DNA from 3 places in the Modestobacter sp. L9-4 genome. Region 1 is predicted to be linked to each of the others. Evidence: riboswitches for the same ligand, from Rfam matches in the RefSeq annotation. Region 1 holds a riboswitch; each other region holds the start of a gene.
What was found. Region 1 has a riboswitch for thiamine pyrophosphate ahead of thiM (hydroxyethylthiazole kinase). Riboswitches for the same ligand answer to the same signal wherever they lie in the genome.

Region 2: it holds a riboswitch for thiamine pyrophosphate, as region 1 does, so the genes downstream of both, KUM42_RS03685 (alcohol dehydrogenase catalytic domain-containing protein) here and thiM (hydroxyethylthiazole kinase) in region 1, are expected to answer to the same signal.
Region 3: it holds a riboswitch for thiamine pyrophosphate, as region 1 does, so the genes downstream of both, KUM42_RS10900 (ECF transporter S component) here and thiM (hydroxyethylthiazole kinase) in region 1, are expected to answer to the same signal.

The regions. Positions count from the first base shown of each region.
Region 1 is NZ_CP077800.1:2,177,361-2,184,941, forward strand. Features, by position in the region: gene KUM42_RS10255 (helix-turn-helix domain-containing protein) at 1-616, shown strand, start outside; gene KUM42_RS10260 (GNAT family N-acetyltransferase) at 613-1,065, opposite strand; gene KUM42_RS10265 (LamG-like jellyroll fold domain-containing protein) at 1,125-2,540, opposite strand; gene KUM42_RS10270 (hypothetical protein) at 2,537-3,160, opposite strand; TPP riboswitch at 3,342-3,435, shown strand; gene thiM (hydroxyethylthiazole kinase) at 3,428-4,219, shown strand; gene thiE (thiamine phosphate synthase) at 4,216-4,857, shown strand; gene thiD (bifunctional hydroxymethylpyrimidine kinase/phosphomethylpyrimidine kinase) at 4,931-5,755, shown strand; gene KUM42_RS10290 (TenA family protein) at 5,752-6,447, shown strand; gene KUM42_RS10295 (hypothetical protein) at 6,455-7,123, opposite strand; gene KUM42_RS10300 (DNA polymerase IV) at 7,185-7,581, opposite strand, start outside.
Region 2 is NZ_CP077800.1:777,995-785,575, reverse strand. Features, by position in the region: gene KUM42_RS03705 (sensor histidine kinase) at 1-1,350, opposite strand, end outside; gene KUM42_RS03700 (FAD-dependent oxidoreductase) at 1,347-3,008, opposite strand; gene KUM42_RS03695 (maleylpyruvate isomerase family mycothiol-dependent enzyme) at 3,181-3,870, shown strand; gene KUM42_RS03690 (MFS transporter) at 3,886-5,133, opposite strand; gene KUM42_RS03685 (alcohol dehydrogenase catalytic domain-containing protein) at 5,166-6,176, opposite strand; TPP riboswitch at 6,167-6,277, opposite strand; gene KUM42_RS03680 (hypothetical protein) at 6,282-6,485, opposite strand; gene KUM42_RS03675 (HNH endonuclease signature motif containing protein) at 6,769-7,581, shown strand, end outside.
Region 3 is NZ_CP077800.1:2,308,080-2,315,660, forward strand. Features, by position in the region: gene KUM42_RS10890 (energy-coupling factor transporter transmembrane protein EcfT) at 1-763, opposite strand, end outside; gene KUM42_RS10895 (ABC transporter ATP-binding protein) at 760-2,148, opposite strand; gene KUM42_RS10900 (ECF transporter S component) at 2,145-2,753, opposite strand; TPP riboswitch at 2,752-2,854, opposite strand; gene KUM42_RS10905 (SDR family oxidoreductase) at 2,953-3,732, opposite strand; gene KUM42_RS10910 (hypothetical protein) at 3,757-4,239, shown strand; gene argG (argininosuccinate synthase) at 4,300-5,748, shown strand; gene KUM42_RS10920 (dihydrofolate reductase family protein) at 5,794-6,348, opposite strand; gene KUM42_RS10925 (Nramp family divalent metal transporter) at 6,430-7,581, opposite strand, start outside.

The sequences.
Region 1 (7,581 bases):
CGCGTACCTGCTCGGGCTGATCGCCCCCCAGCCCCGGAGCCGCCGCCGGCCTGCCCGCCGGGAGACCGTGCCGCCGGGCGCGCTGCAGCTGCTGGGCGCCCTCGGGCTGCCGGCGTTCGTGGAGGGCCGCTGGTTCGACGTGCTGGCGGCCAACGACCTGGCCCGGGCGCTGTCGCCGAACGTCACCGGCGGCCACAACCGACTGCGCGACGTCTTCCTCGACCCGGCGGAGCATGCGCTCTTCCCCGACTGGGAGGCCGGCACCGCCCGGCTGGTCGCCGGCTTCCGCAGCCGGATCGGCACCGAGCTCGACGACCCGCGGGTCGTGGAGCTGGTGGGCGAGCTGTCGCTGGGCAGCGAGCGGTTCCGCCGGCTGTGGGCCCGGCACGACGTCCGGGTCCCGGAGGGGATGGCGGTCCGTTTCGCGCACCCTGAGCTCGGTGGTCTCGAGCTGGCCTGCGAGAAGCTCGCGGTCAGCGGTACCGACGGGCAGCTGCTCTGCGTCTACTCCGCCGCGCCGGGCTCCAGCAGCGCTGAGAAGCTCGCGCTGCTGGGCTCGCTCGTGGCGCCGCCGGCACCCTCCCCGGCTCCGCAGGACGTGCGCGGGACGCGCTAGGCGGACCGGGCGGGCAGGCGCATGGGCAGGTGCAGGATGCCGTCCTCGTCGTAGTCCGGGCCCGAGCGCTGGAAGCCGAAGCGGGCATACCAGCCCTCCAGGTACGCCTGCGCGCCGATGTCGATCGTGCGGCCCTCGCACAGCGCGATGCCGTGCTCGACCAGCCGGGCCGACAGCCCCCGGCCGCGGGCGGACAGCGCGGTGGCGACCCGGCCGATGGCGCGGTCCTCGCCGTTGTGCAGCACCCGGATGGTCGACAGCACCGTGCCGTCGTCGTCGGCCACCCACACGTGCTGCGTCGTCGGCTCGGTGTCCCGGCCGTCGAGCTCGGGGTAGGGGCACGCCTGCTCGACGACGAACACGTCGACCCGCAGCCGGAGGATGCCGTAGAGCTCCGCCGGGGTGAGCTCGGCGAGGTGGGCGGTGCGCAGCGTCGGCTGGTCGGTCACGGGGAGATCCTGCGGGACCGCCGGTACCGGCTCAGCGGCGGGTGCGCGCCCGCACCCGCTCAGCGGTAGGTGGCGTACTGCTTGGCGACGTCGGCTGCGCTCAGCGCCGTGACGAAGACGCCCATGTGCGCGATCGAGCCGGCGAACCAGTTGCTCGTCGGTGCGTTCGGCCAGCCGGACAGGTTGTCGTACCCGGCGCGGAAGAGCCCGCTGACCGACTCGGCCCGGGTCAGCGTGGCGTCCGCGGCCACCTGGGCGCCGTCCACGTACAACGCCGCACCCGCGGAGGCGGAGAACGTGGCGGTCACCATGTGCCACGCACCGTCGTTGTAGGCCTGTGCCGAGCTGATGGTCTTCGCGGCGCCGTCGTAGACGCCGAAGGTCAGCCGTCCGTCATTGGTCATGTAGACCAGGCGGTCCCTGCTCGTGGACGTGTCGCCGTTCGTCCCGTTGCCGAAGCCGATCAGGTAGCCGCCCCGGGCGGTCGTGGTGCGGAACCAGAGCTGGGTGCTGAACGGCGAGGGGTTGCTGACCCGGATGGACGTGTAGACGAAGCCGGAGCTGCCGTCCAGCGCCACGGCCCGGTCGGCGCGGCTGCAGGGCGGGCCGGGGACCCGGTAGGTCACCCCGGCGCCCGTGTAGGTGGCGTCCGCGGTGAAGGTGCCGTCGTTGACCGCGGTGGGACCACGGGTCTCCTGCAGGGCCAGGTACTGGGCGGCGGGGCTCGCGGCCGGCCCGATGCAGGTGAAGTTCGGCACCGCGGCGAAGGTGTTGGCGTGGTTGGCCGTGCTGCCGCTGAAGACGGCCGCTGCCGTGGTGGGCACCAGGACGGCGACAGCCAGGGCCGCCGTCGTGCCGCGCACCGCTGTCCGCAGGAACCGCCGGCGTCCCGGCCGTCGGGTCGGTCCGCCGGTGACCGGTGGGTCGTCGCCCGGCTCGTCGTCGTCGGAGCGGTGCAGCAGCGCGAGGCCGATCAGCGCGGCGAGTGCCAGCGCCGCACCGGAGAGCGGCAACAAGCGCCGCTCCGCCGCCCACAGGGCGGGCAGCCCGAGGTCGGGCAGCCGCAGGGCGCCCACCCCGTGCACGGCAGAGGGGGCGACCAGGGAGGCGTCGGCGGTGGCGTTGGCGTCGCCCTTGAGCTGCAGGAGGCCGCTGTCGGTCACGGCCGCGAGCCGGTGCAGCCGGAGGCCGCCGGGTACGTCCGGGTCGTCGACGAGGAGCACCTGACCGGGTACGAGGGCAGCGACATCGACCGGACGCACGAGCGTGACGTCGCCGGGCCGGACGCTCGGGGCCATGGAACCCGAGGTGACCACGGTGGACTCCCAGCCGGCGACGGCGGGGACGACGGAGACCAGCACGAGGAGCGCGAGCGCACCGAGCGCTGTGCGGGCCAGGGCGCTGACGACGAGGGCCGCCCGGGAGGCCCGCAGCCCCGCCGGGGCGGTGGCGGTGGCGGTGGCGGTGGCGGTCACTGGAACCTGGACTCCCAGACGAACGTGGCGCCGGCCGAGCCGCCCTGGGCACTGTTCGGCGTGGCGTTGTCGAGGGTCACGGTGATCTCGTAGGTACGGGTCTCACCGGCGGCTGGCGCGTCCCACACGTCACGCCCGTTCGACCAGCCGTCTGCCGGCAGGTCCGCCAGGTGGCCGGTGAAGACCTGCGCCGCGGACTGGAAGCCGGTGCAGTCGCCGAAGCCGCCTCCGGTGCCGATCCGGACGCCGACGGTGAGCCAGTTGGCGAGCGAGCGGCTGCTGGTCACGCCGGTGACGTACAACCGGACGTCGGAGAGCCGGGCGTTGGCACCCGCGGTCGAGTTCGTGGAGCGCACGGTGAGGCACCGCGGTCCGGTGGTGTCCCCCGGCCTCAGCCCGGTGACGGTGAAGAGCTTGCCCTCGGAGTCGTCGTCGGTGAGCGTGATGGCGCCGGCACCGATGGTCGGGCGCAGAGCGGCGGTGGAGTCGGTGAACCCCGCGGACGCCGACTGCCAGACGACCGTGACGGCCAGCAGCAGCGCCGCTGTCGCCGACAGGACCGCGGCCAGCCGGGTCTGCGCACGACGGGACCGGGAACGGCGAGCAGTGGCGCTGCGCATCCTCGGTCTCCCGGTGTCGACGTGGGCCCACGGCTCCTGCCGGGGTCCCTGGAGGGGAACGGTAGGAGCAACGACAGCACGCAGGCAGACGTTGAGTGAGCAGCTCACTCCGCTGGGTGACAGCTGCAACGCTCGCCCGGGACGACGGCTCCGGAGCGTCACCACCGTGGTGTTAGCGTCGCCAGCTGACACGGGGTGTCCCGACCGGGACTGAGAACACACCCGTCGAACCTGCTCCAGCTCTCGCTGGCGAAGGGATGTCACGGCGTGGACGCCACCTCTCTGCGCGCTGCCAACGCGGCGCTGCGCGGCACCTCCCCCCTGGTGCACTGCCTCACCAACACCGTCGTCCAGACGATCACCGCGAACGCGCTGCTCGCCGTGGGCGCGGCGCCGGCGATGGTCGACGAGCCGGCCGAGGCCGGTGAGTTCGCCGCGGTCGCCTCCGCGGTGCTGGTCAACGTGGGCACGGTGCACCAGCGCACCGCCGAGGCGATGCGGATCGCCGCCCGGTCCGCCGGGCAGGCCGGCACCCCCTGGGTGCTCGACCCGGTCGCGGTTGGCGGGCTGAGCTTCCGCACCGAGCTCGCCGCCGACCTGGTCGGCCTCTCGCCCGCCGTCGTCCGCGGCAACGCCTCCGAGGTGCTGGCGCTGGCCGGTGCCGGGAAGGGCGGCCGCGGCGTGGAGAGCGTCAACGGGCCCGAGGACGCCCTCGACGCCGCCGGCGAGCTCGCCCGGCGCACCGGGGCCGTCGTCGCCGTCAGCGGCCCGGTCGACGTCCTCACCGACGGCTCCCGGGTCGTGCGGGTCGGCGGGGGATCGGTGCTGCTCACCCGCACCACCGGCGCCGGCTGCGCCCTCGGTGGGCTGGTCGCGGCCTACGTCGCCGCCACCGGGGACGCGCTCACCGGCGCCGTCGCCGCGCACGCCCACGTGGCGCTGGCCGCCGAGGTCGCCGCCGCGACCGCCGCCGGCCCGGGCACCTTCGCCGCGCTGTGGCTGGACGCCCTCGACGCGGTGGACGGCGACGCGCTGGCCCGGGCGCAGGTGAGCTGGTGAGCCGCCTCGACCCGACGCTCTACCTGGTCACCGACACCCTGCTCTGCGCGCCGCGTTCGGTGCCCGAGGTGGTCGCCGAGGCCGTCGCCGGCGGCGTCACCGCCGTCCAGGTGCGGGACAAGACGGCCAGCCGCCGCGAGCTGCTCGCGCTGACCCGCGCCGTGCAGGCCGCGCTGGAGCCGACACCGCACGTGCCGCTGTTCGTCAACGACGCCGTCGACGTCGCGCTGATCACCGGCGCCGACGGCGTGCACGTCGGCCAGGACGACCTGCCCGCCGACGAGGTGCGGGCACTGCTCGGGCCCGACGCCCTGGTCGGGGTCTCCACCGGCAGCGACGCCGAGCTCGACGCCGTGCTGGCCCTGCCCGCCGGCACCGTGGACCTGGTGGGCATCGGCCCGGTCTGGTCCACCCCCACCAAGCCCGACGCCGGGGAGTCCCTCGAGCCCGCCGGCGTGCGCGCGCTGGCCACCCGGGCCCGGGCCGCGGGCCTGCTCGCGGTGGCGATCGGCGGCGTCCACGCCTCCAACGCCGCGCAGGTGACCGGGGTCGACGGCATCTGCGTGGTGTCCGACATCTGCACCGCCCCCGACCCCGCCGAGGCCGCCCGGCTGCTGCGCAAGGAGATCGGCAGGTGAGTGAGCTGGCGAACTCACTCGTGTGCGCAGCACCGCCGGTCACGGCTCCGACGAGCGCCAGCGAGGAGGCGCTGTGACCGCGGCCGTCGCACTGAGCGTCGCCGGCAGCGACCCCAGCGGGGGCGCCGGGATCCAGGCCGACCTGAAGACCTTCAGCGCGCTGGGCGTCTACGGCACCGCGGTGCTCACCGCGCTGACCGCGCAGAACACCCGCGGGGTCACCGGGGTGCACGCCGTCCCGGCGGGGTTCGTGGGGGAGCAGCTGGCGACGCTGTTCGCCGACGTCACCGTCCACGCCACCAAGCTGGGCATGCTCGGCACCGCCGACGTCGTCCGGGAGGTCGCCCGGGTGCTGGCCCACCGGCCCGGCGGACCGGTGGTCTGCGACCCGGTCATGGTGGCCACCAGCGGCGACCGGTTGATCTCGGCCGAGGCCGTGGACGCCGTGCGGACCGACCTGCTCCCGGTCACCGACCTGCTCACCCCCAACGTGCCCGAGGCCGCCGCACTGCTGGACGTCGCACCGGCCACCACGGTGCAGGAGCTGGCCCCGCAGGCCACCGCGCTGCTGGCGCTGGGGCCGGTGGCGGTGCTGCTCAAGGGCGGCCACCTGGGCGGCGGGGAGAGCGTCGACGTGCTGGCCACCGCCGGCGGCGTGCTGGAGACCCGGCGCCCGCGGGTGGACACCACCTCGACCCACGGCACCGGCTGCACGCTGTCCTCCGCGCTGGCCGCGCTGGCCGCCCGCGAGCGGCTGGCCGGCCGCGAGCCGGACTGGTCACCACTGGTCGACCGGGCGCGGGACTACCTGCAGGCTGCGCTGGAGGCCGGGAGCGCGCTCGGCGTCGGCTCCGGCCACGGCCCCGTGCACCACTTCGCCGGGTGGTGGGAGGCGTGAGCTTCACCGACGACGCCTGGGCCGGCACCGCGCCGCTGCGGACGGCGATCGAGGAGCTGGCGTTCCTGACCGAGCTCGGCGAGGGCACGCTCGCGCCGGCCGCGTTCCGGCACTACCTGGAGCAGGACGCGCTCTACCTGGCCGGGTACGCCCGGGCGCTGGCGCTGCTGGCCGCCCGCGCCCCCGACCCCGACGCCGCCGCCTTCTGGGCGAACTCCGCCTCGGTCACCCGCACCGTCGAGACGGCGCTGCACGCCGACCTGCTCGGCTCGGAGCTGCTGGGCCCGGCCCTGCTGTCGCCCTCCCGCCCACCGGTGGCGGAGCTGCTGCACTCCCCGACCTGCCTGGGCTACGTGTCCTACCTGGTGGCGACGGCCGCGACGGCGTCCTACGCGGTGGCCGCGGCGGCGGTGCTGCCCTGCTACTGGGTCTACGCCGACACCGGCGTCCGGCTGGCCGCGACGGCCCGCAGCACGCCCGGGCACCCCTACGCGCGCTGGGTCGCCACCTACGACGACCCGGGGTTCCAGGAGTCGACCCGGCGGGCGCGGCAGCTGGTCGACGACGCGGCGACGGCCACGCCGTCGGAGGTGCCGGCGATGCACCGGGCGTTCGCGCTGGCGACCCGCTACGAGCTGGAGTTCTGGCGCTCGGCGCACACGCAGGAGACCTGGGCGCACCCGCTGGGCTGAGCCCGGCTCAGCCCTCGGACAGGACCTCGCGCAGCACCCGCGCGGCCAGCTCGTCGCCACCGGCGGCGGCGATGGAGAAGTGCTCGATGGCGCCGTCGACGTCGCCGGTGCCCAGCAGCAGGACGCCGAGGTTGTGGTGGGAGTGGATGTCCCCGCCCTCGATGCCGGCCCGGTAGGCGGCCTCGGCGGCGACGACGTCGTCCAGCTCCTCGCGGTAGATGTTGCCCAGCGGCAGCCAGCTGGCGACCTCGCCGCGGACGGCGCCGCGCTCCAGGACGCTGCGGGCCTCCTCGACCCGGCCGGTGACGCGGAGCAGGTCGGCCAGGCCGGCCCGGGCGGAGTGCGAGTGGTCGGCGCCGGCGCGCAGCTGCGGCTCCAGCGCGGGGTCGCGGCTCTCCACCCAGCGCCAGCAGGCGAGGGTCCCGGCGGCGGTGCGGTTGCCGGCGTCGGCGGCCAGCTGCGCCCAGTGCCAGGACTCCAGGTGCCGTCCCGCCTCGCGCAGCAGGTGCGCCAGCGCCAGTGCAGCAGGGGCGTCGCCCTGCTCGGCCGCTGCGCGCAGCGCCCGCTCGCGGCCGGCCTCGTCGAGGGTCGGGTCCTGCGCGGGCTCGGCAGGGTCGCCCGCGGACCGGGCGACGAGGTGGTCGTCGTCCGGGGGGAACTGGGGGTCCAGGGGCACGCGCCGAGTCTGTCGCGCGGAGGGGTCCGCGCGCCTCACCCGTGCGGGCTGGACCACCCGTTCAGGGGGCCCAGTCGGGCGGGTCGCCCGGCTGCAGCGCCGGGTCGTCGGCGGCGAGCGTGCGCACCGGCCCCGGCGTGGTGCGCGGGCCCTCGAACCGCACCGTCACGCGGTTGAGCCCGCTGCCCCACACCCAGCCGGCGCCGAGGTCGGGGTGGACGACGTCCTGCCCCGGGTACCAGGCGCGCACCGCTGGGCCCGGCTGCGGGTCGAGGGGCACCGGCTCGACGTCCGGCTCGTCGGTCACGGGCTCGACGACCGGTGCGGTCTCGGTCGCGAACAGGTCGCCCTGGGCGTAGGGCGAGAGCCCGGAGACGCCGACGCCGAGCAGCCGCAGCCCGCCGGACCGGTCGACGGCGGCCAGCAGTCGGTGGGCCACCTCGGCGATCTGCCGCGGG
Region 2 (7,581 bases), 1.4 Mb from region 1:
CCGCCGGGCGTTCTCCAGGCCCAGTCCGCTGCCCGCCCCCGCGGGCTTGGTGGTGACGAACGGGTCGAACAGCCGGCTGCGCACCTCCTCGGGCACCCCCGGACCGTCGTCGGAGACCTCGACGAACACCGCGTCGTCGTCGGCCCGGGTGCGCAGGGTCAGCACGCCGGAGGCCACACCGTCGTGGGTCATCGCGTCGGCGGCGTTGTCGATCAGGTTGGTCCAGACCTGGTTGAGCTCGGCGGGGTAGCCGGGCACCGCGGGCAGGGCGGCGGTGTACTCGCGCTGCACCCGGATGCCGGTCAGCTTGCGGGCCAGCATCACCAGCGTGCTCTCCAGCCCGGGCTTGACGTCGAGGTCCTGGTGCTGGGCCTGGTCCAGGTGCGAGTACTGCTTCACCGCGCCGACCAGCGAGGAGATCCGGGTCGCGGCCTCCTCGATCTCGCTCATCAGCGTCTCGGTCTCCAGCGTGTAGCGCAGCCAGCCGAACGCCGCCGCCCACTCCAGCCCCGAGTCGACCTGCTCGACGACGTCGTCGACCCAGTGCGCGTCCATCCCCGCGGCGGCGAACACCGGTGCCAGGTCGTAGGCCTGGGACTCCTCGACGCCGACCTCGGCGAGCCGCTCGGCGATCGCGTCCTCCAGGTCGCTCTCCTCCAGGGCGGTGAGGTCCGGGCGGGGCTTCAGCGAGCGCTCGACCGCGGCGTCCTGGGTGCGCACCAGCCGGGACACCAGCTCCGGGGACAGCCCGCTGTCGGCCAGCAGCGCGAGCTTGTGCCGCATGGCGCTGGTCCGGCCGCGCAGCTGCTCGGTGGCCCGCACCGCCGCGGCGGCCGGGTTGTTCAGCTCGTGCGCCAGGTTCGCCGACAGGTGGCCCAGCTGGACCAGGTGCTCCCGCTGGCGCAGCGCGGACTCCGTCGCCCGCACGCCCTCGTAGAGGCCGTCGAGCAGGTGCACCGCCATCGGGCACTGCTCCTTCACCAGGGTGGTGAAGTCCTCGGCGGCGAGCCGCAGGAACCGGCTGGGCCGGGTGGTGCGCATCGTCGTCGGGTACTCCTCCGGGGCCCCGGTGGCGTACGCCCGGGTCGCGCCGGAGTAGGCGCCGCGGTAGCTGGTGTCGTTGATGACGACGTCCTCGCCGTCGGCGTGCTTGGTCAGCAGCAGCCCGCCCTCGAGCAGCACGTAGAGCGCGTCGGCCGGCTGCCCCTCGGAGAAGACGACGACGTCGGCGTCGAAGACCCGGACGTCGGCGCGCTCGGCGGTCCACGCCAGCTCGGCCTCGCCGAGGGACTCGAAGAGGAACAGCGTGCGCAGCTCCGCGGTGCTGATCTGCGGGGTGGTCGCGGTCATCCGATGGCCTCCAGGTAGCGGTGCACGAGCGTGACGGCCATGGCGCCCTCGCCGACGGCGGAGGCGACGCGCTTCACCGACTCGGCGCGGACGTCGCCGGCGACGAAGACGCCGGGGACCGAGCACTCCAGGTGGTACGGCGCGCGGCTCAGCGGCCAGTCGCGCGGTGGGCGGCCCTCGGCGTCCAGCAGCGACGGGCCGGTCTGCAGGAAGCCGCGGGAGTCACGGACGAAGGCCTCACCGAGCCAGCCCGTGGGCGGCTGGGCGCCGATGAAGACGAACAGCCGGGACGCCGGCACGGTCGTGGTCTGCCCGTTCGCGCTGTTGGCCAGGACCAGCTGCTCGACGTGGTCGCTGCCCTCGACGGCCACGACCTGCGTGCAGGTGAGCACCTCGATGGCGGAGTTGGCCAGGATCCGGGCGACCAGGTACTCGGACATGCTGGCCCGGATGTCGGTGCCGCGGCACAGCAGCACGACCCGGCTGGCGAACTTGGCGAAGTGCAGCGCCGCCTGCCCGGCGGAGTTGGCCGCGCCGACGACGTAGACCTCCTCGCCCTGGCAGTCGGCGGCCTCGTGGGCGGCGGCGCCGTAGTAGACGCCGCGGCCGGCGAACTCCTCCGCGCCGCGGGCGGGCAGCCGGGTCCAGGAGACGCCGGTGGCCAGGACGACGGCGTGCGCGGTGACCTGGCTGCCGTCGGCGAAGCTCAGCGCCCGGCCGTCGCCGTTGGGGGTGATCGCGGTGACCTCGCTGGCGGTGAGCACCTCGACGCCGAAGCGCACCGCCTGGTCACGGGCGCGCTGGGCGAGCTCGGCGCCGGAGACGCCGTTGGGGAAGCCCAGGTAGTTCTCGATCCGGCTGGACTGCCCGGCCTGCCCACCGGTCGCGGTGCGCTCGACCAGCAGCGTGCGCAGCCCCTCGCTGGCCGCGTACACCGCGGACCCCAGCCCGGCCGGGCCGGCGCCGACGACCACGACGTCGTAGAACGGGCTGCCGGCGGTGGTGGACAGCCCGCACTGCACGGCCACCTCGCGCAGCGACGGGCGGCTGAGCACGGTGCCGTCGGACAGGACGGTGGCCGGCAGCGCGTCGTCGTCCAGGCCGGCGGCGGTGCGGATCGCCGCGGCGTCCTCGCCCTGCAAGTGCCGGTAGGGCACCTGGTTGCGGGCGAGGAACTCCTTGAGCTCCTGCGTCTCCGGCGACCACTGGTGCCCGAGCAGGGTCAGCCCCTCGAAGGGCGCGCGGGTGGTGCGCGACCAGTCCTCGAGCAGCTCGTCGAGGACCGGGTAGAGCAGCTCCTCCGGCGGGTCCCAGGGCTTGAGCAGGTAGTGGTCGAGGTCGACGTCGTTGATCGCCTTGATGGCGGCGTCGGTGTCGGCGTAGGCGGTCAGCAGCACCCGCTTGGCGCTGGGCGCGAGGTCCATCGCCTGCTCGAGGAACTCGACCCCGGTCATGCCGGGCATGCGGTGGTCGGCCAGGAGCAGGGCGGTGAGCTCGCCGCGGGCGGTGAGCTCGCGCAGCGCGGCCAGGGCGTCCGCGCCGCTCTCGGCGCGCACGACCCGGTACCGGTCGCCGTAGTGGCGGCGGAGGTCGCGGGCGACGGCGCGGCTGACCGTGCGGTCGTCGTCGACGGTGAGCAGGACGGGTCGAGCGGGCACGGCACCTCCGGTCTGGGCTCTGGGACGGGTCACCCGGTGGGGCCGTTCCAGGAGCACCTCCATCCAACCCCGTCCACCCCTCCACCGGAACCCGTCGGATGACTGCGGCTGGCCCACGGCGGTCCGAGGCGGCAGGGTGGGGGAGTCCCGCCCCGCTACCTGAGGAGACCCCATGACCGCGCCGACCGAGCAGCTGGACTGGTGGCGGCAAGGGGAGGAGCACCTCGGGACGGCGCTGGGCCGGCTCACCGACGAGGAGCTCGCCGGGCCCTCGCTGCTGCCGGGGTGGACCCGCGCGCACGTGCTCGCCCACCTGGTGCGCACCGCCGACGCGACGGCCGACCTGCTGACCGGGGCGCGCACCGGGGTCCGGACCCCGGTCCCCGGCTCGGACGAGGCGCGGGACGCCGAGGCCGCGACGGCCGCCCTCCCGCCGGGCGAGCTGCGCGCCGCCGTGCTCGCGGCGACCCAGCGGCTGGCCGCTGCGGTGCGCGAGCTGCCGGACCAGGCGTGGTCGGCGCAGGTGAGCACCCGGCCGGGCCACGACCTGCCGGCCGCCGACCTGCCGTGGCTGCGGGCCCGGGAGGTGTGGGTGCACTCGGTCGACCTGGACGCCGGCATCGGGTTCGCCGACGTCCCGGACGACGTGCTGGCCGCGGTGGTCGACGACGTCTTCCGGCGGTGGGACGCCCGCGACGTCGTCCCCGACGTGGCGCTGTTCGCCGGCGACCGCGAGTGGGGCACCGGCGCGCTGGCCGTGGCCGGCACCCTGCCGGCGGTCACCGCCTGGATCACCGGCCGCGGCGACGGCGCCGACCTGCAGGCCGACGGCCCGCTGCCCTCCCTGGCGCCCTGGGCCTGAGGCCGGGTCCGCCGGTCAGGCGGGGGTGATCCGGCGGGGCATGCTCAGCGCGGCGAGCACGCCCAGGCCGAGCACGCCCGCACTGACGGCGAACGCCACCTGGAACGAGAACGTGTCGGTGAGCCAGCCGGCGGCCAGTGGGCCGGCCACGGCTCCGAGGTCGGCGACCATCTGGAACACCGCGACCGTCTTCCCGCCCCGTCCCGGGCTGACGTCGCCGACGACCGCGGCCGGCACGCTGGCCAGCAGCGAGGCGCCCAGCCCGAACGTGGCCATGGCCAGCAGGAACGCCCCGGTCGCCGGCGGCAGCACCAGCACGGCCATCGACGCGGTCGCCAGCCCCGTGCCCAGCACCAGCGAGGGACGCCGTCCCCAGGAGTCCGACAGCCGGCCGGCGCGCAGCAGGCCGAGGGCCTGGGCGATCGAGCCGGCGAGCAGGCCCGCGCCGGCCCAGGCGACCGTCTTGCCCAGCTCCTCGGTCACGTACAGCGGCACCAGCGAGTTGCGCACCCCGAACAGCACCCAGCCCACGCCGAGGTTGGCCACCAGCGCGGCGAGGTAGGCCCGCGAGCGCAGTGCCGCGCGCAGGCCACCGCCGTCCGTGCCCGGCGGTGGCACCGCCGCGGTCGAGGGCTCGGCGCCGCCGCCCTGGTCGACGCCCGGGGTCACCGGCGGGTCGACCGGCGGCAGCGCGGCGGGCCGGAGCAGCACCAGCGCGACGCTGCCGGCGACGAGCAGGAACCCGGCGTAGACGAAGAACGGCACCCGTGGGGAGATCTCGGCGAGGAAGCCACCGGCGGCCGGTCCGGCGATGCCGCCGAGGATGAAACCGCCCTGGTAGGTCGCCGCGGCCCGCCCGCGCTGGCCCGACGGGGAGGTGCGCAGCAGCAGCGACAGCGCCGCCACGGTGAACATGGCGCTGCCGATGCCGCCCGCGGCCCGCAGGCTGACGAACAGCGGGAACGTGCCGGCCAGCCCCGCGAGCCCGGTGGTGACGGCGACGATCGCGAGCCCGGCGGCGAGCACCACCCGCTCGCCGATGCGCTCGACCAGCGCCCCACCGGCGAAGGCGGAGACGAACCGGAAGAACGCGAACGCGCTGATGGCGAACCCGACGGCCGTCGTCCCGACGCCGTAGTCGCGGACGAAGAGCGGGATGGCCGGGGCCACGACGCCGAAGCCGAGCGCGACGACGAAGGCCACGATCGCCAGCACGCCGACCTCGCGGGGGAGGGGATCGGCCTTGCTGCTGCGTCTGGCCACGGGGGCCGATCCTGGCACGGGCCCCCGACGGGTCAGGGGTGCAGCACCAGCCGCCCGGTCACCTCGCCTGCGCGCAGCCGGTCCAGGGCCTCGTTGACCTGGGACAACGGCATCGTCGCCGCGACCGGCGGGGTCAGCTGCCCGCTCGCGGCCAGGGAGACGGCGGCCTCCAGCTCGGCGAGGGTGTTGCCGACGCTGGCGATCACCCGCTGCTCGGCGACCACCATGCCCAGCGGGCTGACGGTGAGGGAGTCTGCGCTGTAGCCGACCAGCACGAGCCGCCCGCGGCGGCCGAGCACGCCGGTGGCCAGCTCCAGCGTCGCGGTCACGCCGGCCAGCTCGACGACGACGTCGGCGCCCTGCCCGCCTGACAGCCGGGTCACCGCCTCGGCGGCGTCGGCGGGGGAGACCGCGGCGGTGGCGCCGGAGCGCAGCGCGGCCTCGCGGCGGGCGGCGTCCCGGCTGACCGCGATCACCGTGGCCCCGCGCCGGCGTGCGTCCTGGACGACGGCCAGCCCGACGCCGCCGCTGCCGAGCACCACGACGACCTCGCCGGGTTCGACCGCGGCCTCGGTGAGCGCGTGCACCGCCGTCGTCCCGGCGCAGCACAGCGGTGCGGCCGCGTCGAAGGACACCTCGTCGGGCAGCCGCACCAGGCAGTGCGCCGGGACGACGAGCTGCTCAGCGAAGGCGCCGTCGGCGGCGAAGGCGAGGACGCCGCGCGGGGCGAGGCACAGGTTCTGCCGGCCGCGCAGGCACCAGCGGCAGCTGCCGCAGAACAGGTAGTAGTAGACGGCGACCCGGTCGCCGGGTGCCCAGCCGGTGACGTCGGCGCCGACCGCGTCGACCACGCCGGCGGCCTCGTGGCCCAGCGTCATCGGCGTCCGGGACGGCGCGTAGAGCCCGTCGGTGAAGTGCAGCTCGGTGCCGCAGACGCCGGCGGCGTGCACCCGGACGCGCACCTCGTCGGCGGCGGGCTCGGGCACCGGGACGTCGTCCAGGGCGAGTGGCTGGTGGGCTCCGTGAAAGTGCGCCGCGAGCATCGGGCAGCTCCCTCCGCCGGCATGGACCGGATCAGGTGTGGACGGTCGGCGGGGTTCGTCCGCTCTTCTCAGCCCGCGCCCGGGCTCCCGTGTGCACGGGGGAACCTACTCGGGCTGCTCCAGCGGGTCGACGCGGCGGAGGAAGCCGCGGATCGACAGGTGGTCGGAGAGGGAGTCGCGGTGCGCGGGGCAGGCCGCCCAGACCTTCTCGCGGTCGGGTGTGTGGATCTTCGGGTTGTTCCAGATCAGCCGGTAGGACGCCGGTTCCCGGCAGCCCTTCGCCGAGCAGATCACCGGGTCGGTCGTCACGTGGGCGATTGTGCCGGGCCCTTCCGGGAGCCCGTGGGCGGTCGGCAGGCCGGGCTGACGAGCCGGTGCGTCGGCGGGCTGGGTGCGAGTCCGGACGTCGCTGGGCGCCCGACGCGGTGGCCGCCGCTGCGTGCTGCCGGGTCGCGAGAAGTCGGTCGACGGTCTGCTGTCAAGACACGGCCCAGATCTGTGGACAAGCCGCTGAGCTGCGGTTTCGTCTTGAGTGACATCCCGATCTGCCGTACCATTCGTACACGTGTTCGAACGGCGGACGGGGGTGGTCGTGAGCGAGTTGCGGTCGGCTCTGGAGGCCCTGGGTGCCGAGGACCTGACGTCGTCGTTCGGCGGGCCCCTGCTGGATCGACTGGCCCCTCTGCTGCAGGCGCACAACCAGCTGTCCGCGGAGATCGCCCGCACGGTGCGTGAGTGCGAGCTGACCCAGGCGCCGGAGCGCGACGGCCTGAGGTCGATGCAGTCCTGGCTCATCGGCCACGGGCTGCTGTCCAAGGGCGATGCGGAGCGCTTCGTGCGGGCCGGCCGGGTGGGCGAGCGGATGCCGGCGGTGGCTGCTGCGGCCTCGGAGGGGTCGGTGACCGCAGCGAAGGTGGTGGAGATCGGCCGCAAGCTGACCCCAGCGCGACTGGCGGCTGCGGTGGAGCAGGGCCATGACATGGCCGAGGTCGACGGCGCGATGGCCCTGGTGGCGGCCACGCAGACGCACGAGAAGCTGGCCGAGTTCGTGGCCTCCTACGTCGCCGGGGTCGACCCGGACGGGCCGGAGCCCGACCCGACCGAGGGCCGCCGGTTCTGGATGTCCAGGGGCGAGCACGGCTGGGACTTCGGCGGCCACCTCGACCCGGTGGCGGGGGAGAAGGTCGCCACGGCGGTGGAGTCGATCGCGCAGGCCGACCGCCCGAAGGGCGATGACCGGACGCGGAGCCAGCAGAACGCCGACGCGCTCGTGCAGCTGGCCGAGAACCAGCTCGCCTCCGGCAACCTCCCGGTGCTGCGCACGGTCAAGCCGCACGTCGTCGTCACGATCGATGTGGAGGACCTCGTCGACCCGGCCACCGGCCCGGAGGCGGCCCGCACCGGC
Region 3 (7,581 bases), 130 kb from region 1:
TCAGAGCCGGGTCCCACTGGCCGGTGAGCACGCTGGCGGTCACCGCGACGACGCAGACCAGCACCGCACCGACGACGAACGCGGTGTCCAGCGGCCGCAGTTGCGAGCCGCGGGCGTTGGTGCGGGGGATGCCGGAGTCGAAGCCGCGGGCGTCCATCGCCGTGGCCAGCCGGGTGCCGCGCCGGATCGCTCCCACCAGCAGCGCGAAGGAGGTGCTGACCAGCAGCCGGGCGTGGGCGACCGGGTCCCGTCCCGCGTCCACCCCGCGGGCGCGGCGGGCCAGCCGGATCGTCTCGAACTCCGCGGCCAGCAGCGGCACCAGCCGGAGTGCGGCCAGCGCGCCGTAGGCGAACCGGGTCGACACCCGCCAGTGCAGGGTGAGCGCGTCGGCGAGCCGCACCGGGTCGGTCGAGGCGACGAGCAGGATGCCCGGCAGCGACAGCGCGACCACCCGCAGCCCCCAGGTCGCGCCGCTCACCCAGGCGTCGGTGCCGGACAGCGACCCGAACGCCACGTTGACCCAGGCCACCCCCGCCGCGCTGACCAGCAGCGGCCAGGTGCGCCGCAGGACGTCGCCGGGGCGGGTCAGCCCGGCCGCCGGCAGCAGCGCCACCTCCGCGGCCAGCAGCACCGCGGAGGTGAGCAGGTCGCCGCTGACCAGCAGCACGACGGTGACGACGACGATCGCGGTGAGCTGGGCGACGGGGTTGACCGCCGACAGCGGCACCGGGCGGGCCGGGCCCAGGGCGAGGGGCAGGCTCATGCCGGCACCGCCGGGCCCAGCGCCAGCACGTCGTCGGCCAGCGCGGTGACCACGCCCGCGTCGTGGGTGACCAGGCACAGCGCCCGGTCGCCGTCCTGCTGCTCGGCCAGCAGCGCCACCAGCTCGGCCCAGGTCTCGCGGTCCTGGCCGAAGGTGGGCTCGTCGAGCACCAGGACCCGGGGCGAGGTGGCCAGCGCGGTCGCCACCGACAGGCGCCGCTGCTGCCCGCCGGAGAGGGTGAACGGGTTGGCCTCGGCCAGCGCGGCGAGACCGAGCCGCTCCATCAGCTCCTCGGCCCGGGCGGTGTCGCCGGCGCCCAGCGCCAGCTCGTCGCGCACCCGGCCGGTGAGGAACTGGTGCTCGGGCTGCTGGAACACCGTGCCGATGCGCTGCACCAGCTCGCCGGCCCGCCACCGGTGCGGGGGCTGCTCCGGTCGGCGCAGGCCCGCGGTGAGCGCCGTCCCGGCGGTAACCCGGCCGGTGGTCGGCGCCCGCAGCCCGGCCAGCAGCAGCGCCAGCGTGGACTTGCCGGTGCCGTTGGGGCCGGTGACGGCCAGCGTCCGGCCCGCGGTCAGGACGACGTCGGTGGGCAGCAGCCCGGGGGAGTCGCTGCCGCGGTGGGTGTAGCCCGCGGCCTCGGCGGCCAGCAGCTGCTCGCCGGGGGCGTGCTGCTGCCGCAGGGGCAGCCGCGGGGGCGCCGGCCGCCAGTCGGGGCCGTGCTCGACGGTGCCGCCGCCGGGCAGCAGCTCGACCACCCGGTCCACCAGCGGCAGCCACGACTCGACGTCGTGGTCGACCACGACCAGCGTGGCGTCCCGGGCGGCGACCGCGCGGAGCACCGCGGTGCGCACCTGCGCGGCGCCGTCGGGGTCGAGCTGGGCGGTCGGCTCGTCGAGCAGGAGCAGCCCCGGCCGGGCGGCCAGCGCCCCGGCCAGCACCAGCCGCTGCTTCTGCCCGCCGGACAGCGCCGCGGTCGCCCGGTCCCGGCCGAGGTCGAAGCCGACGGCGTCCAGTGCCGCGTCGACCGCGGGCCAGATCTGGGCCGGCGGGGTGCCGGTGTTCTCCAGGCCGAAGGCCACGTCGTCCCCGGCCCGGATCATCACCAGCTGGGAGTCCGGGTCCTGGAACACCATGCCGACCCGCTGCCGGCGCCGGTCGGGCACGGCACCGTCGACGGTCAGCTCGCCGGCGGGGTCGCCGGTCTCGGGGTCCAGCAGACCGGCCAGCGCCCGGAGCAGCGTCGACTTGCCCGAGCCGGAGGCCCCGGTGAGCAGCACGCGCTCACCGGGGGCCACCGTCAGGTCGACGTCCCGCACCGCCCACGCCTTCCGCGTCGCGTGCCGGAACCCCCAGCCGGCCAGCCGCACTGCGGCTGGGGCCGTCACACGCGGGTGCGGCCGGCGGCGAACGAGGACAGTGCGCCGCTGGCCCGCAGGGCGCGGGTCAGCGCCATGCCGCCGATCCCGGCGATGAGCACCGTGCTGCCCACGACCAGCGCCAGGTAGACCGTCTTCCAGCCGGCGGTCCAGTCCGGGTAGTAGAAGTGGAAGTCCAGCAGGGCGGCGGCCAGCCCGGCCAGTGCCGCGGCCAGGAGCGCCTGCGGCCAGCCGGAGCGGCGGTAGCGGAACGCGGCGAAGCCCAGCTCGGCGGCCAGGCCCTGGAGCAGGCCGTACAGGATCACGGTGCTGCCGAAGTGCGAGCCGAGCAGCGCCTCGACGGTGGCACCGATGAGCTCGGCGAACACCGCGGCACCCGGCTTGCGCACGATCAGCGGCGCGACCACCGCGGCCACCAGCCAGACGCCGTAGAGGGCGGCCTGGCTGGGCGGGAAGCCGGCGAACGCCGGGCCGGTGGCGGTGTAGAGCAGCGACCACAGCCAGAAGACGACGCCGAAGGCGACGCCCAGCACGGCGGTGACGATGATGTCGACGGTGCGCCAGGACGACGTCCCGGGGGCAGCGTCGAGCGGTCGGACGGCCTTCTCGGCCATGGTGCTCCTCCAGACTCCCTGCGCCGGCATGACCCGGATCAGGTTCGAGGGTCTGCGGTTGCCCGCACTCTCAGCGCCGAGGCGCTCCCCTGTCGTGTGTGTGGCAGGAGCCTAGACCGACGACGCGTCCCCGCGGGTCGAGCCACCTGCCCGACCGGTCCGCCGCCAGCCGGTGCGGCCCGCCGGTCGGCGGGGCGGCTCAGCCCTGCCGGCGCTCCGGCCCGCCGTGCAGCCCGCGCCGGGCCATCGCCGCGGTCAGCGCCGTCCAGGTCCGGATCGGCAGCACCCTGACGACCTTCATCAGCACGGCCATCGGCAGCGGGAAGACGATCTCGGCGCGGTCGCGGGCGATGCCGTCGGCGATGGTGCGCGCGGCGTCCTCGACCGGGACCTTGAACGGCATCGGGAACCGGTTGCGGTCGGTCATCCGGGTGGCGACGAAGCCCGGGTTGACGGTCTGGACGACGATGCCGCGCGGCGCCAGCGACCCGCGCAGGCTCTCCAGCAGGTTGATCAGCGCTGCCTTGCCCGCGCTGTAGGCCTCCGAGCCGGGCATGCCGCGGTACCCGGCCACCGAGGCGACGCCGACGATGCGGCCGGACCCCGCGGCGGTCATCTGCGGGACGACGGCCTCCATCGTGTGCACCGCACCCATGACGTTGACCTGCAGGTGGTCGGCGAACAGCTGGGAGTCCCACGGTTCCACGTGGAACGCCGACCAGGTGCCGGCGTTGAGCACCGCGACGTCCAGGCCGCCCAGCGCCTCGCGCACCGCCCGGCCGGCGGCGACGGTGGCCGCCCGGTCGGTGACGTCGACCGGGACCACGGCCATCCGGCCCGCGGCCACCTCGGCCAGCTGGTCGGCGCTGCGGGCGCTGATCGCCACCCGGGCGCCGCGGTCGGCCAGCTCGCGGGCCAGCGCGGCGCCGATCCCGGTCGAGGCGCCGGTGACCCAGATGCGTGCTCCGTCCAGCTCCATCCCCTCAGCGTGGAGGATGGGGGCATGGCAGCACGTGGCAGGTCCGCACCCGCCGGTCGGCCCGGGCGAGGCGAGTTCGTCGTCTACCCGGGTGGGCCGACGGCGATCTACGACCTGCTGGAGCGGCTGTCCGCGGCCGCCGGCGACGCCCCGGAGTACGGCACCCCCGGCATCAGCCTGGACCGCACGCGGCTGACCGTGCGCTGGTTCGGCGAGCCGCCGGCCGCGGTGCAGCGGGTGCTCGACGGTGCGCAGGGCTTCGAGCTGACCGTCGCGCAGACCGAGTTCCGGCCCGCCGACCTGCGTGCCGAGGCAGCGCGGCTGCTGGCCGAGCACCCCGGCCTGGTCACCAGCGCCCGCGACCGCCCCGAGGGCGACGGCCTCGACGTGCTGGTCGCCCCGCCCGCCGCCGACGCCGCGGGCAGCCCGGACGCCGCCCTGGAGCAGGCCGGCGTCCAGGCCGCCTTCCCGCTGTTCGCCGAGGCCGGCGAGGCGCCCGCACCCTGAGGACGGCGGCCTGCGACCCCGGCTTTGCATGAAAATGCAGCGCAGTGAATAATCGCTGTCGTGTCCAAGGTCCTGACCTCTCTGCCCGTCGGCGAACGCGTCGGCATCGCCTTCTCCGGGGGTCTCGACACCTCCGTCGCGGTCGCCTGGATGCGCGACAAGGGCGCGGTGCCCTGCACCTACACCGCCGACATCGGCCAGGCCGACGAGCCCGACATCGGCTCGGTGCCCGGCCGCGCCACGACCTACGGCGCCGAGATCGCCCGGCTGGTCGACTGCCGCGCCGCGCTGGTCGAGGAGGGCCTGGCCGCGCTGACCTGCGGTGCCTTCCACATCCGGTCGGGTGGCCGCAGCTACTTCAACACCACCCCGCTGGGCCGCGCGGTCACCGGCACCCTGCTGGTGCGCGCCATGCTCGAGGACGGCGTCCAGATCTGGGGCGACGGGTCGACCTACAAGGGCAACGACATCGAGCGGTTCTACCGGTACGGCCTGCTGGCCAACCCCTCGCTGCGGATCTACAAGCCCTGGCTGGACGCCGACTTCGTCACCGAGCTCGGCGGCCGCAAGGAGATGTCGGAGTGGCTGGTCGCCCACGGCCTGCCCTACCGGGACAGCGCGGAGAAGGCCTACTCCACCGACGCCAACATCTGGGGCGCCACCCACGAGGCCAAGGCCCTGGAGCACCTGGACGCCAGCGTCGAGATGGTCCAGCCCATCATGGGCGTCCGCTTCTGGGACCCCGAGGTCGAGATCGCCACCGAGGACGTGACGATCGGCTTCGAGTACGGCCGGCCGGTCACGATCAACGGGCAGGAGTTCGCCTCCCCGGTCGACCTGGTGCTGGAGGCCAACGCCATCGGCGGCCGGCACGGTCTGGGCATGAGCGACCAGATCGAGAACCGGATCATCGAGGCCAAGAGCCGGGGCATCTACGAGGCGCCGGGGATGGCGCTGCTGCACGCCGCCTACGAGCGGCTGGTCAACGCCATCCACAACGAGGACACGATCGCCAACTACCACAACGAGGGCCGCCGGCTGGGCCGCCTGATGTACGAGGGCCGCTGGCTGGACCCGCAGGCGATGATGCTGCGCGAGTCGCTGCAGCGCTGGGTCGGCATGGCGGTCACCGGCGAGGTGACGCTGCGGCTGCGCCGCGGTGAGGACTACTCGGTGCTGCAGACCTCCGGCCCGGCGTTCAGCTACCACCCGGACAAGCTGTCCATGGAGCGCACCGTGGACTCCGCGTTCGGCCCGGTCGACCGGATCGGCCAGCTCACCATGCGCAACCTGGACATCGCCGACTCCCGCGCCAAGTTGGAGCAGTACGCCGCGATGGGCATGGTCGGCGGCGCGACCCCGACCGCGATCGGTGCGGCGCAGGCCGCGTCCACCGGGCTGATCGACGCCTCGCAGGCCGGCGGGGCCGAGGCCATCGCCTCCCGCGGTGGCATCTCCGCCCACGACGAGCTGCTCGACCGCGCCGCGATGGAGTCCGGCACCGACTGAGCGGTCCGCCGGGCTCCTGCTCCCAGGAGCCCGGCGGCGCACGGGTCAGCCGGCGGCGGGCCCGTAGGTCAGGTGCACGACGCCGTTGCTCAGCGGCTGCGCGCCCAGCAGGGCCAGCGTCTGCGCCGTCCCCTCGGGGAACAGCCGGATGCCGGTGCCCACGGCGACCGGGTAGACGTAGAGGTGCAGCTCGTCGACCAGCCCGTCGGCCAGCAGCGCCCGCACCAGGGTGGCGCTGCCGCTGACGTAGAGGTCGCCGTCCGTCTCGTCCTTCAGCGCCCGGACGCGGTCGGCGTCGTAGCCGCCGAGCACGGTGGAGTTCCGCCAGACCGACTCGGCGTCGGTCAGCGTCGAGCTCACGACGTGCTTGCGGGTGTCGTTGAAGAAGGGGGCGCCCGGGTCGTCGGCGACGGTGCGGGTCGACCAGGCCGGGGCGAACATCTCGAAGGTCGTGCGGCCCAGCAGGATGCCGGTCGCCGACCCGGTCAGCTCGCCGATCGAGGCCGACAGGTCGTCGGGGAACCCGAAGGACATCGTCCACATCGGGACGTCGACCACGCCGTCGACGGTGGTGAACTCGTGGACCTTGATCGCGCCCATGGCGGTGCTCCTCAGCGTCAGGACCGGCCGGCGCCGGTCACGTCACCCGTTGAGACGGTGGGTGGCCCACCTTCTCATCGGTCAGCCGAGGACGGTGCTCGTGAGCAGGTAGCCGTTGAGGCCGATGATCAGCGCGGCGACCAGCGAGCCGGTGAGCGTGGTGACCCGGCGGTTGACCCAGCCGCCCATCAGGTCCTTGCGCGAGGTGAGCCACAGCAGCGGCACCAGCGCGAACGGGATGCCGAAGCACAGCACCACCTGCGACCAGACCAGCGCCGTCGTCGGGTCCCCGCCCAGGCCGAGCACCAGCAGTGCGGGGGCCAGGGTGATCAGCCGGCGGGCGAGCACCGGGATGTGCCTGCGCAGGAACCCGGCCATCACGACCTGCCCGGCGTGGGTGCCGACGGAGGAGGCGGCGAACCCCGACGCCAGCAGCGCCAGGGCGAAGGCCAGGGCGGCGCCGGTGCCCAGCTGGTCGCCGAGGCCGGCGTGCACGCTCTCCAGCGAGGTGATCGAGGAGTCCCCGGTGAACAGCTGGGCGGCGATGATGAGCATGGCGGCGTTGACCAGGCCGGCCAGTCCCATGGCCAGCAGCACGTCCAGCCGCTGTGCCCGCAGCAGCCGGCCGCGCCCCTGCGCCGTCCGCCCGGCGGTGACCGCGTCGCCGTAGCGGCCCGGGGTGAGCGCGGAGTGCACGTAGATGACGTGCGGCATGACCGTGGCGCCCAGGATGCCGGTGGCCAGCAGCAGGCTGTCCTGCCCGGAGAAGCTGGGCACCATGCCGGTGGCGACGCCGCCCATGTCCACGCCGGAGCCGACCAGCGTGTAGGCGAACCCGCCGCCGATGACCAGCAGCAGCCCGGTGATGACCCGCTCGAACGGCCGGTGCCCCCGCGACTGGAAGGCCAGCAGCACGAACGCGACCACGGCGGTGATCAGCCCGCCGATCGGCAGCGGGACGCCGAAGAGCAGGTTCAGCGCGACGGCGCCGCCGACGATCTCGGCCAGGTCGGTGGCGATGGCGACGGCCTCGGCCTGTGCCCACAGGCCCCAGACGACCGGGCGGGGGAGCCGTTCCCGGCAGAGGCTGGCCAGGTCGCGGCCGGTGGCCAGTCCGAGCTTGGCGGTCAGCGACTGGATCAGCATCGCCATCAGGTTGGCCGCGACGATCACCCACAGCAGCGTGTAGCCGAAGGAGGCGCCACCGGAGAAGTTGGTGGCGAAGTTGCCGGG